4 regions of the Mixta sp. BE291 genome follow, and region 2 is predicted to be linked to each of the others. Evidence: predicted binding sites of a transcription regulator. Region 2 holds the regulator's gene; each other region holds the start of a gene.
What was found. Region 2 encodes Fur, which represses iron uptake genes when iron is present. Its sites were predicted from a motif close to ATAATAATGAGAACNACTATCAA; they were not measured.
Positions count from the first base shown of each region.

Region 1: feoA (ferrous iron transporter A) is a predicted target of Fur. The motif match lies at 866-888, and genes of this name have one in related genera.
Region 3: fhuF (siderophore-iron reductase FhuF) is a predicted target of Fur. The motif match lies at 1,205-1,227, and genes of this name have one in related genera.
Region 4: efeU (iron uptake transporter permease EfeU) is a predicted target of Fur. The motif match lies at 762-784, and genes of this name have one in related genera.

Region 1 covers NZ_JAVDXN010000004.1:438,560-440,765, forward strand. Annotated here, with positions in the region: gene feoB (Fe(2+) transporter permease subunit FeoB) at 1-584, opposite strand, end outside; gene feoA (ferrous iron transporter A) at 581-814, opposite strand; gene J2X14_RS12090 (Tex family protein) at 948-2,206, opposite strand, start outside.
Region 2 covers NZ_JAVDXN010000005.1:376,435-378,640, reverse strand. Annotated here, with positions in the region: gene fldA (flavodoxin FldA) at 1-341, shown strand, start outside; gene fur (ferric iron uptake transcriptional regulator) at 703-1,146, shown strand; gene chiP (chitoporin ChiP) at 1,228-2,206, opposite strand, start outside.
Region 3 covers NZ_JAVDXN010000003.1:290,310-292,515, reverse strand. Annotated here, with positions in the region: gene J2X14_RS08920 (YbaK/EbsC family protein) at 1-232, opposite strand, end outside; gene fhuF (siderophore-iron reductase FhuF) at 364-1,158, opposite strand; gene J2X14_RS08910 (GGDEF domain-containing protein) at 1,511-2,206, opposite strand, start outside.
Region 4 covers NZ_JAVDXN010000002.1:193,273-195,478, reverse strand. Annotated here, with positions in the region: gene putP (sodium/proline symporter PutP) at 1-380, shown strand, start outside; gene efeU (iron uptake transporter permease EfeU) at 842-1,675, shown strand; gene efeO (iron uptake system protein EfeO) at 1,728-2,206, shown strand, end outside.

The DNA.
Region 1 (2,206 bases), on a different contig from region 2:
CTAAGCGGCATTGCCGCCGCCAGCCGATCCACCACGCCGTTTAGCTCTGCCGGATAGCTGACCTCCAGCGGCGCGCAGGCGGGAACACCAGCATCGATCAGCTGTTTCAGGCGATCCAGCCCGCTGCCGCGCGTTGATACCACCGGCACCACCGGACAGCCGAGGCGCTGCGCCAACGCGGCAATATCGATGGTGATGCGTTGGCTTTCCGCCATATCCAGCATATTGAGCGCCACAATACAGGGCACGCCCAGCTCACGCAGCTGTAACGTAAGATAGAGATTGCGCTCAAGGTTGCAGGCGTCGACCACATTAATCAGCAGATCCGCCTGCTGGCTTAAGACAAAGTGACAGGCGATCTGCTCGTCGAGCGAAGCCTGCTGGGAAATGGTGGTAAGCGAATAGGTGCCGGGCAGGTCGATTAAATTAACCCGCGTGTCGCCCGCGCTAAAAAAGCCCTCTTTGCGCTCGACGGTCACGCCAGCCCAGTTACCCACGCGCTGACGTGCGCCGGTAAGCTGGTTAAACAGCGTGGTTTTTCCGGCGTTCGGGTTGCCTAACAGGCCAATGGTGCAGCTTTTCATGCCACCTCCGCGATCGGCTGTAGCTGCAACAGCGCCAGATCCTTTTTGCGCAGCATCAGGCTAACGCGTCCCGTCTGGATCTGGAGCGGATCGCCCAACGGCGCGATGCGCAACACCTGAAAACAGGCGCCGGGCAGCAGGCCGAGCGAAAGCAGCTTTTGCCGATAAGCGGGGCTGACGGCAGTGGAAAAGCCAAGAATTTGGTAGTGTTGGCGGGCAAGTAGTGGCATAGAGGGCACCTCAATGACTGTCGCTAAAGGCGGCAAGAACAAAACGGCACCATACTAATGAGAACGATTATCGTTAGTGTTGATTTAGAACAAAGATGATACAAAGGGCGGCGCGAGGCCGCCCAAAGCGTGATTACCGTTTTTTCCCTAACGCGGCGGCCAGCGCATCGCCCATTGCGCTGTTGCCCGCGGCAGGACTGTTGCCGCGCGAACGCGGTTTTGCCGCCGGACGCGGGTTATTACGTTCCTGGCTGCGCGGCGCGGCGCGTGACGGCGCTTCGCCCGGCTGCTCGTCCAGACGCATGGTTAGTGCAATGCGTTTGCGCTGCAAATCCACTTCCAGCACCTTGACCTTCACGATATCGCCTGCTTTCACCACCGTATGCGGATCCTCGACAAACTTGTCGGAGAGCGAGGAGATGTGCACCAGCCCGTCCTGATGAACGCCGATATCCACAAAAGCGCCAAAGTTAGTGACGTTGGTCACTGCGCCTTCCAGCACCATGCCCGGCAGCAGATCGTTCATGGTCTCAACGCCTTCAGCAAACTGCGCGGTTTTGAATTCCGGTCGCGGATCGCGGCCTGGCTTTTCCAGCTCTTTCAGGATATCGCTGACCGTCGGCACGCCGAAACGCTCGTCGGTAAAGTCCACCGCCTTGAGATTGCGCAGTTCGTTCGGGTTGCCCATCAGTTCGCGCAGCGACTGGCGGGTCGCTTCCAGAATGCGCTCAACCAGCGGGTAGGCTTCCGGGTGAACCGTGGAGGCATCCAGCGGGTTATCGCCATGGTTAATACGCAGGAAGCCCGCGCACTGTTCAAAGGCTTTCGGTCCCAGGCGGCTGACTTTCAACAGCTGCTGACGGCTACGGAAGCGGCCGTTTTCATCACGCCAGTTAACGATATTTTGCGCCATCATGCGCGTCAGCCCGGCCACGCGCGTCAGCAGCGCGACGGAAGCGGTATTCAGATCGACGCCAACGGCGTTCACGCAATCCTCTACTACCGCATCCAGCTTTTTCGCCAGCTGGCTTTGGCTGACGTCATGCTGATACTGGCCCACGCCAATCGATTTCGGGTCGATCTTCACCAGCTCCGCCAGCGGGTCCTGCAAACGACGGGCGATAGAAACCGCGCCGCGCAGGGAAACATCCAGATCGGGGAACTCCAGCGCCGCCAGTTCAGAGGCGGAGTAAACCGATGCGCCCGCTTCGCTGACAATAACTTTTTGCGCCGTAACCTGCGGAAACTGCTTTTGCACCTCAAGAAAGAAGCGCTCGGTTTCACGGGACGCGGTGCCGTTGCCAATCGCCACCAGTTCGACCTGATGACGCGTGCAAAGCGCCGCAACCGCCGCCGCGGCCTTCGCGGCCTGGCCGGTATGCGGATAGATGG
Region 2 (2,206 bases):
GCGACTGGGATGATTTCTTCCCGACGCTGGAAGAGATCGACTTTAACGGTAAGCTGGTGGCGCTGTTTGGCTGTGGCGATCAGGAAGATTACGCGGAATATTTCTGTGATGCGATGGGCACCATCCGCGATATTATCGAGCCGAACGGTGCGGTGATCGTGGGTCACTGGCCGACCGAAGGCTACCATTTTGAAGCGTCAAAAGGCCTGGCGGATGATAAACACTTCCTGGGCTTAGCCATTGATGAAGATCGTCAGCCTGAATTGACCAACGAACGCGTTGATAAATGGGTAAAACAGATTTATGCAGAACTTCAGCTGCAGGAAATTCTGGAAGCCTGATTTAACGCGCATTGTGCTGTAAATCACATTGCGTAACAGGTTTTTCCTATAGAAATGATAGGTACGGGTTTGAAAATTTTATCAATGAGTCGGTAGAATACCCGTATCGGTCACGCGCTTTCCTGCCGTTGTGCTGCAAAGCGGCAGGATTAAGCGAAATGTAAACACAGCACCTAATGAGCATGAACAACGCCGGACGTAGCGAACTTCTCTTTACTTCCACTTGCGATTTCACGCGCACCCTTACGGTTTCCATTTCGAAGCATCAGTTCTATAATGAGACGCTATTAGCTTAGCGTCGACCGATGTTCATGGCTGTTCAGCCACATTGTGACTAGCAAAGTAACAGGACAATATCCGCATGACTGACAATAACACCGCATTAAAGAAGGCCGGCCTGAAGGTCACTCTTCCGCGACTAAAAATCCTGGAAGTGCTTCAGGGACCTGAGAGCCATCACGTCAGTGCGGAAGAGTTATATAAGCGTCTGATTGATATGGGCGAAGAGATCGGACTGGCGACGGTTTATCGCGTCCTGAACCAGTTTGACGATGCCGGTATCGTTACGCGTCATAACTTTGAAGGCGGTAAATCCGTTTTCGAACTGACCCAGCAGCAGCACCACGATCACCTGATCTGCCTGGACTGCGGCAAGGTTATTGAATTTAGTGATGAGTCAATCGAAACTCGCCAGCGTGAAATCGCCACGCGTCACGGTATTAAACTGACCAACCACAGCCTCTATCTGTATGGTCATTGCGCTTCCGGCGACTGCCGCGAAGACGAAACATTACACGATAAATAATCAATTACGCTATGCAGTAATATGAAAACCGGTGCTCAGGCACCGGTTTTTTTATGCTTTGCGCTGCGCGTTTTGCGCCATTTAGAAAATGGTGAACGGCGCAATCACTATGAACTTCACATCTTTTTCGTCCTGGAAGAGATTGCCATATCCGCCGCTGCCGCTGGGGAGAGTGCTGTGGTTGTCGTAACGGGTAAAGTGCAGTTTAAACAGCGTATCCTTCGCCCTGCCCTCCTGAACGGTGTAAAGCAGATCCAGATTCCAGGCGGATTCACGAATGCGTTGCTGTTGATCCCACTGCGCGCCACTGGCTGGTTTAGCATCCCAGCCCCAGACATAGGATGTCCCCACCGTCCAGCCCGCCAGATCCCAGCCGCTCAAATCATACATCACACCGGCAAAAACCGCTTTTTCACCGTTGGCGTTCCAGTCGGAGCGCGCATCCCACCAGATATCAAGACGTCCGTTAGAACTGGCATAGGATGGCGTCATACGCTGCAGGAAATACCCCTGATTGCCTTCCGCTTTCACCCAGGTGCCTTCCAGGCGAAAATCAAACGGCCCCTGGTTGTAGCCGAAGGTTAGCGCCTGCAGCCAGGCTAAACCATCATAAACATCATTGCTGTTCGCCGCGCCTCCGCTTTCCCGATCGTGCGCCCCGTAAAACTGGTAGCTGGCGAGCAAATCATTACCGGCCAGCGGCAGCGTCCATGAGGCTTTGGCGAAATATTGATCCATGTAATCTGCCGCCTGGCCCCATGAGGCTTCCAGAATTAACTGGTTCTTAAAATCGTAACGTGCGCCGACCGCGTGCAGCCAGGGAATACCGGTTTTGCCATCGGCCTTACGGAATGAATAGAAGTGCTGATACCAGGGCGCTTTATAGCGATCGCTCCAGACATAAGAGATATCCAGCGCGCCCGCATCGGCCAGATCCTGATGCACACCCGCTTCTACCGCGCGGTAGGTGCCGGGCAACAGGCTCCAGTGCGGCGTAAGCAGCGTTTGCCCTTGAGGTTGCAGATAACCTGCGCGCAGCCAGTAATTATCCGCTTTCATT
Region 3 (2,206 bases), on a different contig from region 2:
TGGTGCCCAGGGTTTCTTTTAACTTGCGGTTGTCCAGCCGGAGATCGCCGCCGGTTACGATCAGGATGACCCGGTTCTTTACCTTTAACGACAGCGTTTTCGCTATCTGTCCTGGCGCGACGCCGTGCGCTTTAGCGGCAAGCGCCACGGTGGCTGTGCTCTGATTGAGTTCGATAATGGAGATTTCAGGGGCACGCTCGGCAAAATAGTGCCGTACAGACTCCAGGCTCATGTTGCGGTGCTCTTCACAATAAAACGGGGTGATAAAGCTGCCATAACCAGCGGAATCTGTAAACGTTATGCGACGCTAAAACAGCGCCGCCACAGAAGGTACGGCTATTTTTGGCCTGGCGGGAAAGGCGATCAGACCGGTTTCAGGGTACAGTCGCCGCAGCGCGCCACCGCTGGCAGGCGGTAGCGTTGACAGCAGCTGCGACGCTGCATCGCGCCGTCACGCGGGATCACGGTGCGATAAAGCGGGTTATCACTGCCGTCCAGCAAGTGACGTGAGAAAAACAGCGCATGTTCCAGCGACAACAGCGTGGCTTCATCAACCCAGCTTTTCATCTCGCCCAGAAACCAGTGCATCAGATAGCCGGTATTGTTCCAGATAAGTTTGGCGTTGATATCGCCATGCTGCTCAATGCCCGCAACCGCAGGGATTAAATGCTGCTGGATAAGGCGGTCGATACGCTGTTGCGCATTCAGATAGCGCGCGTCTTCGTCTTCATGCACATCGATCCAAAATTTAGCCGGGCGGCCGCTTTCATGAAATTGCAGATGAAAATGTTCCAGCGAGCAGTCGAGCGCGCGTTTTTCCATGACCAGCGCCAGCATCATTGGCGGCACAATCAGGCCGAAATACCACTGTGCCCAGAGCGATTGCAGCGGCTTTGCCTCACGCGGCATATCCGCATGTTCGCGATAGATTTCATCACTGTAGCGCGCCAGCAGCTGATTAAAATGGGCGCTCTGCGACCATTCAGCTTGCGTCAGGGTATCGTCGGGAGCGGTATCGCCAAGGGTGAGAAATTCAAGAAACCAGGCGCGGTGTTCGCTGAACAGGCTGTGCAGCGCCGCGCTGAGCGAACTCTCGCTCTGCATAAAGATGACTGGAGACGAACCGTACTCATAAGCCTGACGCGTGACAATGGCCATAGGGCTACCTGTGTAATCGACTGCCGGAATGAAGATAAGAAAACAAATGATAATCGTTCTTGATTGTATCTAGGAAGGAATAAGGTGGCAAGTAGCAGGTTGCGCGGAAAAGTGTTTCAAAGCTGTACGGCGACAGGGGAATATAACCTGATAAAATGTCGGGTTTTTGTTAGCGGCAGAAAAAGCTCCTGCGTTATCGGCAACCGGCGCGTAAAAATAAGCGAATCCATTCCGCCGGTTACGGTTTATTTTATTAGTGAGTTAATTCATGCGGAAAAAAGCTTTTTATTTTTAATTTGTATTAAGGCGAATAATTTACCTTGGCTAATAATCCGGTTAAATAAACGGGCGGTCAGGATTGAATTATATCCCCCGCAGCCGAGCGCAGGTTGGTTTCACAAAGTTCTTCCCAGGAAAGAATGGTATTTCTTCCACGATTCTTCGCGACATATAACGCCCGATCGGCATTTGCCATCGCTTGCTCAAAATTTTCTTCGATTATCGGAGCGATACCCGCGCTTATGGTGACGTGCGTAGAGACACGATGATTAAAACGATGGGGAATTTCCAGGTCCAACACATATTGACGAATCCGTTCAGCCAGCTTCATGGCAATAGAGGCATTAACATTAGTGATTAGCACCAGAAACTCCTCACCGCCGTAACGGGTGACGATATCCCGCGAGCGTACCGCATCACGAATCGCCGCCGAAACGCGCGTCAGCGCCTGATCGCCCATGGCATGACCGTAGTTGTCGTTATAAGATTTAAAATTATCGATATCGAGCAGCATCACGAAATGGCCGCCAGTATGGCTCTCCAGCAGGTTCTCCAGCCGGTTCTTCAGGCCGCGCCGGTTATAGAGGCCGGTAAGCGGGTCCAGCATGCTCAGGTCGCTCCACGTCTGCTTCTCTTCATACAGCTGAAACAGCAGGCGGCGCGTAAAATGGTCGCTGCGGCGTTGCATCAGGCTTTGAAGCGTAAAGCCGAGCAGCGGTAGCGCGATAGTAAACAGCAGCGTTAGCGGGTGCTTGCCGCCATCCAGCAG
Region 4 (2,206 bases), on a different contig from region 2:
ATGAGCTGGTGTGGATTGGACGTATGATGGTGCTGGTGGTTGCGCTGATTGCTATTGCGCTGGCCGCTAACCCGGAAAACCGCGTACTGGGCCTGGTAAGCTACGCCTGGGCCGGTTTCGGCGCCGCCTTTGGCCCGGTAGTGCTCTTCTCTGTTTGCTGGAAACGCACCACGCGCAACGGCGCGCTGGCGGGTATGGTGATTGGCGCGCTGACCGTGCTGGTATGGAAACACTACGGCTGGCTGGATCTGTACGAAATCATTCCTGGCTTCCTGTTTGCCAGCCTTGCTATCTACGTAGTCAGCCTGATGGGCCGAGCGCCTTCTGTTGAAGCGCAGGCGCGCTTCGATGCGGCAGATGCTGAATACCACACCAAATAAGCGTTCAAAACGTATGTCAGGCCGGTAGCGATACCGGCCTTGTTTATGCCTGTGATTCACCACCCACTTGCCCAAACAAGGGAGCAGGGCAAAGCCACATGCCCCTGAAAACCAGCAAATATGCACCAAACAAGGGAGCAGGCAGGCTGGCGCGGAGTAAAGCTTCCGCGTCATGGATGACGCGGCAGAGCCCCCAGGGATGGGTTCACGGCGACTTTACGGAGCGCCTGCCTGCCTGCGACCGCCATACGCGCTACGTAAACGCAGCCCTGCGACCGCCATACGCACTCTAACGCTCCATAAACATAGCCCTACGGCTGCAAGCAACATTTCCGTCTCAAACTAAAAAATAATCACGCAAAGTCACTTGTTTTTTATCTGCCGATAATGATAATCAGTATCGTTTGTGTTTACGCTTCTTTACGTCACTTTACGTGCATAAAAACTATCGAGGATCAGGCATGTTCGTTCCCTTTCTCATCATGCTGCGCGAAGGGCTGGAAGCGGCGCTGATCGTCAGCCTGATCGCCAGCTACCTGAAACGTACCCAACGCACCCGCTGGTTCGGCGCAATGTGGGCTGGCGTCTTTATCGCTGCCGCACTCTGCCTGGCGCTTGGCCTGTTCATCAACGCTACCACCGGCGAATTCCCGCAAAAACAACAAGAACTCTTTGAAGGCATCGTGGCCGTCATCGCCGTCATCATCCTCACCTGGATGGTCTTCTGGATGCGTAACGTCTCACGCAACGTCAAAGCGCAGCTGGAAGTAGCCGTCGACCAGGCGCTGCAAAAAGGCAACAACAACGGCTGGGCGTTGATACTGATGGTCTTTCTCGCCGTGGCGCGCGAAGGGCTGGAATCGGTCTTCTTCCTGCTTGCCGCCTTCACCCAGGACGTCGGTATTGCGCCGCCCGTCGGGGCCGTACTTGGGCTTGCCACCGCTGCGATCATTGGCGCGCTCATCTATTGGGGCGGCGTCAAACTCAACCTGGCGAAATTCTTCAAATGGAGCAGTCTGTTTATCATCTTTGTCGCCGCAGGCCTGGCTGCCGGGGCAATCCGCGCTTTCCACGAAGCGGGACTGTGGAACCACTATCAAACCATCGCCTTTGACCTGAGCAGCACGCTCTCCACCCACACCCTGATCGGGACGCTGCTGGAAAGCCTGCTGGGTTATCAGGAAACGCCCACCGTCAGCGAAGTGGCGGTCTGGATTATCTACCTGATTCCGGCGCTACTGCTGTTTTTTATGCCTGCCCGGCCCACGGCCGTTGCGGCCCGTTCAACACGCTAAACCCACTGGCGCGCATGTCGCGCCTGTTTATGACTTTAACAGGGACACATCAATGACGATTTTCACTCGCCGTAAAGCCTTACTGACTTCCCTTATGGCCTGGTCGGCGCTGGCCAGCGCGGCCGACGTACCGCAGGTTAACGTCAGCGTGAATGACAAACAGTGCGAGCCGATGGCAATCACCGTGAATGCGGGCAAAACCCAGTTTATTATTCGCAACAACAGCCAAAAAGCACTGGAGTGGGAAATCCTCAAAGGGGTCATGGTGGTGGAAGAGCGTGAAAATATCGCGCCAGGCTTCACGCAAAAACTGACCGCCAACCTTCAACCCGGCGAATATGAAATGACCTGCGGCCTGCTCAGTAACCCGAAAGGCAAACTGATCGTCAAGGCCACGGGCGCGGAGCAAAACAGCGACAAACAGGCCGAACTGGCGCAGCTTGGCAGCGCGATTGCTGACTATAAAACCTGGGTCACGGCAGAAGTCACTCAGCTGGTCAGCGGCACTAAAGCCTTCACCGACGCGGTCAA